Linked DNA regions of Cupriavidus necator N-1. The protein of the gene in region 2 binds, or shares a complex with, the protein of the main gene of each other region. Links are inferred from orthologs where the notes say so. Each region holds a gene or a part of one and is shown on either strand. Other genes may lie near its edges. The genes, in order: pmbA and tldD.

What was found.
Region 1: the proteins of tldD (region 2) and pmbA are in contact, whole or in part, in a solved structure (PDB 5NJ9), measured with the Escherichia coli proteins. The link is inferred for Cupriavidus necator N-1 from one-to-one orthologs.

The regions. Positions count from the first base shown.
Region 1 is NC_015726.1:2,687,337-2,690,609, forward strand. What follows is about bases 100-3,058. They hold pmbA (metalloprotease PmbA), read right to left. Parts: upstream 2,284-3,058; coding sequence 916-2,283; downstream 100-915. Other genes in these bases: CNE_RS12650 (thymidylate synthase), read left to right, coding at 100-353; CNE_RS12655 (dihydrofolate reductase), read left to right, coding at 350-850; yjgA (ribosome biogenesis factor YjgA), read left to right, coding at 2,333-2,953; mog (molybdopterin adenylyltransferase), read left to right, coding at 2,950-3,058. Also shown: more of CNE_RS12650, read left to right, coding at 1-99; more of mog, read left to right, coding at 3,059-3,273.
Region 2 is NC_015726.1:1,090,200-1,093,418, forward strand. Bases 105-3,009 are described here. They hold tldD (metalloprotease TldD), read right to left. Parts: upstream 2,335-3,009; coding sequence 874-2,334; downstream 105-873. Other genes in these bases: CNE_RS05180 (class I SAM-dependent methyltransferase), read left to right, coding at 105-809; CNE_RS05190 (carbon-nitrogen hydrolase family protein), read right to left, coding at 2,434-3,009. Also shown: more of CNE_RS05180, read left to right, coding at 1-104; more of CNE_RS05190, read right to left, coding at 3,010-3,219. UniProt on the Escherichia coli protein: Metalloprotease involved in CcdA degradation. Suppresses the inhibitory activity of the carbon storage regulator (CsrA).

The DNA.
Region 1 (3,273 bases), 1.6 Mb from region 2 along the record:
CGTTCTTCCAGTTCTACGTGGCCGATGGCCGGCTGTCGTGCCAGCTCTACCAGCGCAGCGCCGATATCTTCCTGGGCGTGCCGTTCAATATCGCCAGCTATGCGCTGCTGACCCACATGATGGCGCAGCAGACCGGGCTGGAAGTGGGCGACTTCGTCTGGACCGGCGGCGACTGCCATCTGTACAACAACCATTTTGAGCAGGTGCAGACCCAGCTGGCGCGCGAGCCGCTGGCGCTGCCGCAGCTGAAGATCCTGCGCAAGCCCGACAGCATCTTCGACTACCGCTACGAAGACTTTGAACTGGCCGGCTACCAGTCGCACGCCGCCATCAAGGCACCGGTGGCCGTATGACGCTGCTGACACTGGTCGTCGCCCGCGCCCGCAACAACACCATCGGCCGCGACAACACGCTGCCGTGGCGCTTGCCGGAAGACCTGGCGCACTTCAAGCGCACCACCATGGGCGCGCCCGTGATCATGGGCCGCAAGACCTGGGACTCGATAGGCCGCCCGCTGCCGGGGCGCCGCAATATCGTGGTCAGCCGCAACCCGGACCTGCGCATCGAGGGTGCCGAGGTGGCGGCCTCGCTGGAAGACGCCCAGCGCCTGTGCGTCGGCGCGGAGCAGATCTTCCTGATCGGCGGCGCGCAGCTCTACGCCGAGGCCATGCCGTCCGCGGACCGGCTGGTGGTGACCGAGATCGACGCGGACGTGGAAGGCGATGCCTTCTTCCCGGCGATTGACCGCACCCAATGGATTGAAACCGCGCGCGAAACGCATCATTCGGAGGCGAATGGCTTCGACTATGCCTTCGTCACGTATGAGCGGCCGCCGTCGGACGAGTCGTAAGGCGTTGCGCGGGCAATAAAAAGCAGGCCGGCCGGCCTGCTTTTTCTTTGGGCGGCACGCGCCGCTCACGTGCCGGCAATCGTCATCTGCTCAAGCAGGATCGAGCCGGTTTCCTTGGTGCCGCGCACCAGCGCATCCGCGCCGATGGCGACGATCTGCTGGAACATCTCGGCCATATTGCCGGCGATGGTGATCTCCTCCACCGGGTACTGGATCACGCCGTTCTCGACCCAGTAGCCCGAGGCGCCGCGCGAATAGTCGCCGGTCACGTAGTTGACGCCCTGCCCCATCAGTTCGGTCACCAGCAGGCCGGTGCCGAGCTTGCGCAGCATCGCCGGGAAGTCGTCGCCGGGCTCGGTCAGCGAGCTGGTCAGCGTCAGGTTGTGCGAGCCGCCGGCGTTGCCGGTGGTCTGCATGCCGAGCTTGCGCGCGGAATAGGTCGACAGGAAATAGCCCTGCACCACGCCGTCGCGCACCACGTCGCGGGCACGGGTGCGCACGCCTTCCTCGTCGAACGGGGCGCTGCCCATGGCGCCGGGGGTATGCGGCTGCTCGTGGATCTGGATATGCGGCGCAAACACGGCCTGGCCCAGCGAATCGCACAGGAACGTGGATTTGCGGTACAGCGCGCCGCCCGACACCGCCTGCACGAAGGCACCCAGCAGCCCCGCGGCCAGCGGCGCCTCGAACAGCACCGGGCAGCGGCGCGTGGACAACTGGCGCGCCTGCAGCCGCGCCAGCGCGCGCTCGGCGGCGTAGCGGCCGATATCCTCGGGCGCGGCCAGCGCCAGCGGCGAACGCTTGGACGAGTACCAGTCATCGCGCTGCATGCCACTGCCGCTGCCGGCGATCGGCGCGCACGAGATGAAATGGCGCGAATACGGATAGCCGCCCGAGAAGCCGCGCGTGGTCGCCAGCACGAACTGCGAATGCTGCGCCGACACGCTGGCGCCGTCGCTGTTGCGGATGCGCGGCGACACCGCGAAGGCGGCGGCCTCGGCGCGGGTCGCGATGTCGATGGCGCGCTCGGCGTCCAGCGCCCACGGGTGGAACAGTTCCAGGTCCTGTGGCGCGCGTTCCAGCAGTTCTTCCTCGGCCAGGCCGGCGCAATCGTCTTCGGCCGTGAAGCGGGCGATGTTGTAGGCGGCCTCGGCGGTGGCGCGCAGCGCGGCCGGCGAGAAGTCCGAGGTGCTGGCATTGCCGCGGCGCTTGCCGATCATGACCGTGACCCCGACCACCTTGTCGCGGTTCTGCTCGATGGTTTCCACCTGCCCCTTGCGTACCGATACCGACAGGCCGCTGCCTTCGGAGATCTCGGTGGCGGCGTCGGTCGCCCCAAGTTCGCGTGCAACGCGCAGCACATCGGCGGCCATCTCGCTGAGCTGGGCCTGGGTGTAGGTGAAGTGCGCGGTCTGTTCTGCGATCTGGTCCATGCTGGGCGGGTGTCATCAAAAGTCCAAGCGGCAATCATAGCAAGATAAAATGCCGGGCATGACGCGAAATTCCCGTAATCCGAATGGCTCGCGCTTTCCCGGAGGCTTTGCGCCCGAACCGGAAGACGACGAACCGAAAAGCAAGTCGCAGCGCAAGCGCGACATGACCGCCCTGCAGGACCTTGGCGCCGAGCTGGAAGCGCTGGCCAAGGACCGCCTGGCGCGCGTGCCCATGCCCGAAGCGCTGGCCGACGCCATCCACCAGGCCCGCCGCATCAACAGCCACGAAGGCAAGCGCCGCCAGATGCAGTTCGTGGGCAAGATCATGCGCGGCCTCGAGGACGAAGAGGTCGAGGTGATCCGGCAAGCGCTGGAGGGCTTCAAGGGCACCAGCAAGGCCGAAACCGCCCGCATGCACCTGATCGAGCGCTGGCGCGAGCTGCTGCTGGCCGACGACGCGGCGCTGACGCGCTTCCTCGCCGAGCATCCCGGCATCGACGTGCAGGCGCTGCGCAACACCATCCGCAACGCGCGCAAGGAAAAGGAGCAAAGCAAGCCGCCGCGCTATTTCCGCGAGCTGTTCCAGGCGATCAAGACGGCGCTGGACGTGAAGGACGGCAAGGCCGGCGCCGCCGAGGACCAACCCCCTACCCCGGAGCCCGAGGCATGACCCAGACCACGCAGCCGGTAGTCCGCAACCATCCCGACGAACTCGTTGTCGGCTTCGTTTCGATCTCGGACCGCGCCTCGGCCGGTACCTACCAGGACGAAGGCATCCCGGCGCTGCGCGAGTGGTTCGGGCGCACGCTGACCACGCCCTGGCAGGCGGTGGAGCGGCTGATCCCGGACGAGCAGGCGCAGATCTCGCGCACCCTGATCGACCTGGTCGACGTGGCCGGCTGCGACCTGGTGCTGACCACCGGCGGCACCGGCCCGGCGCGCCGCGACGTGACGCCCGAGGCCACGCTGGCCGTGGGTACCAAGGAAATG
Region 2 (3,219 bases):
TCAGCCTGAACGAAGAGCAGGCCTATGCGCTGGCGCAGGAGGGCAGCCTCGCATTTATCCCGGGCGCGTTCCAGATCGCGGTGGCGCAGTTCCGCGCCATCCCGAAGATGATCGATATCTTCCGCAACGGCCGCGGGCTGGGCTGGCACGAGCACGATCCCGCGCTGTTCCACGGCACCGAGCGCTTCTTCCGGCCCGGCTACGCGGCGCACCTGGTCTCCGAATGGATTCCCGCGCTGGACGGCGTGGAGGCGCGGCTCAAGGCGGGCGCGTCGGTGGCGGACGTGGGCTGCGGCCACGGCGCGTCGACCATCATCATGGCGCAGGCGTATCCGGCCTCGCGCTTTGTCGGTTTCGACTACCACGAGCCTTCGGTGCGCCATGCCGCCGAAGCCGCGCGCCGCGCCGGCGTGGCCGAGCGCGTGCGCTTCGAAGTGGCCACCGCCAAGGACTACGGCGGCAAGGACTATGACCTGGTGGCGGTGTTCGACTGCCTGCACGACATGGGCGATCCGGTCGGCGCGGCGCGCCACGTGCGCGAGACCCTGCGTGCCGATGGCGCCTGGATGATCGTGGAGCCGTTTGCCAACGACACGCTGGAGCAGAACCTCAACCCGGTCGGCCGGGTGTTCTATTCCGCGTCCACCTTCATCTGCACGCCGGCGTCGCGCGCGCAGGAAGTTGGCCTGTGCCTGGGCGCGCAGGCGGGCGAGACGCGCATGCGCGCGGTGGTTGAGCAGGCCGGCTTCCGCAGTTTTCGCCGCGCGGCGCAGACGCCGTTCAATTTGGTGTATGAAGTGCGGCCGTAAGGCTGGGACGATCCCATGAAAAACGGGACCCCGCGGGATCCCGTCTTCGTCATCGCCGGACCGCTCAGGCGGTGCCGCCCACCGTCATGTCCTCGATGCGCAGCGTCGGCTGGCCCACGCCCACCGGCACGCTCTGGCCCTCCTTGCCGCAGACGCCGACGCCCGAGTCCAGGCGCATGTCGTTGCCGATCATGGTGACGTCCTTCAGCGATTCCGGGCCGTTGCCGACCAGCGTCGCGCCCTTGACCGGATAGGTGATCTTGCCATCCTCGATCATGTAGGCCTCGCTGGCCGAGAACACGAACTTGCCGTTGGTGATGTCCACCTGGCCGCCGCCGAAGTTGACCGCATACAGGCCGCGCTTGACGCTGGCGATGATTTCCTGCGGATCCCTGTCGCCGTTGAGCATGTAGGTGTTGGTCATGCGCGGCATCGGCAGCGCGGCATAGCTTTCGCGGCGCGCGTTGCCGGTGACCGGCATCTTCATCAGGCGCGCGTTGAGCGTGTCCTGGATATAGCCGCGCAGGATGCCGTCCTCGATCAGCGTGGTGCACTGGGTCGGGTTGCCTTCGTCGTCCAGGTTGAGCGAGCCGCGGCGGTTGGCCAGCGTGCCGTCGTCGACCACGGTCACGCCCTTGGCCGCGACGCGTTCGCCCATGCGGCCGGCAAAGGCCGACGAGCCCTTGCGGTTGAAGTCGCCCTCCAGGCCGTGGCCGACGGCTTCATGCAGCAGCACGCCAGGCCAGCCCGGGCCCAGCACCACGGTCATCGCGCCGGCCGGGGCCGGGCGCGCGTCCAGGTTGACCAGGGCCGAAGAGACGGCCTCGTCCACATACTTCTGCAGCAGCTCGTCGGTGAAGTAGCCATAGGCATAGCGGCCGCCGCCGCCGGAAGAGCCGACCTCGCGGCGCCCGCCGTGTTCGGCGATCACCGTGACCGAGACCCGCACCAGCGGACGCACGTCGGCGGCGATCACGCCGTCGCTGCGCGCCACCAGCACCACGTCGTATTCGCCGGCCAGGCCTGCCATCACTTGCACCACGCGCGGATCCTTGGCGCGCGCCATGCGCTCGACGCGCTCCAGCAGCGCCACCTTCTCGGCCGCGCTCATGGAGTCGAGCGGGTCGTTGGGCGTGTACAGGTTGCGCCCGGCGTGCGTGGCCAGCTCGCCGGCCACCTTGACGCGGCCGCTGCCGGCACGGCCGATGGTGCGCGTGGCCGCCGCGGCCTGCGACAGCGCCGCCAGGCTGATGTCGTCCGAATAGGCGAAGGCGGTGCGGTCGCCCGAGACCGCGCGCACGCCCACGCCCTGGTCGATGCTGAAGCTGCCCGACTTGACGATGCCTTCTTCCAGGCTCCAGGCCTCGTTGCGGGTGTACTGGAAGTACAGGTCGGCATAGTCGACCTTGTGCGTGAAGATATCGGCCAGCACGCGCTGGAGCTTAGCCTCGTCCAGGCCGTACGGTGCCAGCAGCAGTTGCTGCGCGGTGGCCAGGTTGCGGATTCCGAGATCGCCGGCGTTCATGAGATGTCCTTTCTTCCTGGGAACGCGCCGGCTTGCGGCCGGCGCGGCAAAAAATTCTCTGGGCGGGCGCCGGTGGCGGCCCCCGCGGTTGCGTACATGCTACAGCACCCGGTGTCGCAGTGCCGGCAGGTTCTGCCGGACCTCTGCCAGGCGCGCGGGGTCGATCACGCCGCCGACCACGCCTTCGCCTTCAGGCAGCGTTGCCAGGACCTCGCCCCACGGATCGACCAGCATCGAATGGCCCCAGGTGCGCCGGCCGTTCTCATGCTTGCCGCCCTGTGCCGCGGCCAGCACATAGCATTGGTTTTCAATGGCGCGGGCGCGCAGCAGGATCTCCCAGTGCGCCTGCCCCGTGGTGTAGGTGAAGGCGGCCGGCATCAGAATCAAGCTGGTGCCGTCGCCGGCGGCCAGTCCGCGGTAAAGCTCGGGGAAGCGCAGGTCGTAGCACACCGACATCGCCACCCGGCCGCAGGGCGCATCGAAGCTGACCGGCGTGCGCCCGGCCAGGATGGTGCGCGACTCGTCGTAGCTTTCAGTGCCGCGGGTAAAGCCGAACAGGTGGATCTTGTCGTAGCGCGCCACGCGCTCGCCGCGCGGGTTGAAGGCGAGCGAGGTGTTGTACACGCGCGCCGGGTCGTCGCACCACATCGGCAGCGTGCCGCCGACCAGCCAGATGCCGTGGCGGCGTGCCGTATCGGCCAGGAACTGCTGCACCGGGCCGTCGCCGTCATGCTCGCGCACCGCCACCTTGTCCGATTCGGAGCGGCCCATCATGCAGAAGTATTCGGGCAGCAGCACCAGCGCGGCGCCGCCGGCGGCGGCCTCGGCGATCAGCGCGCCGGCGCGCGCCAGGTTGGCATCGAGCGAGGTGCCTGTCACGGTCTG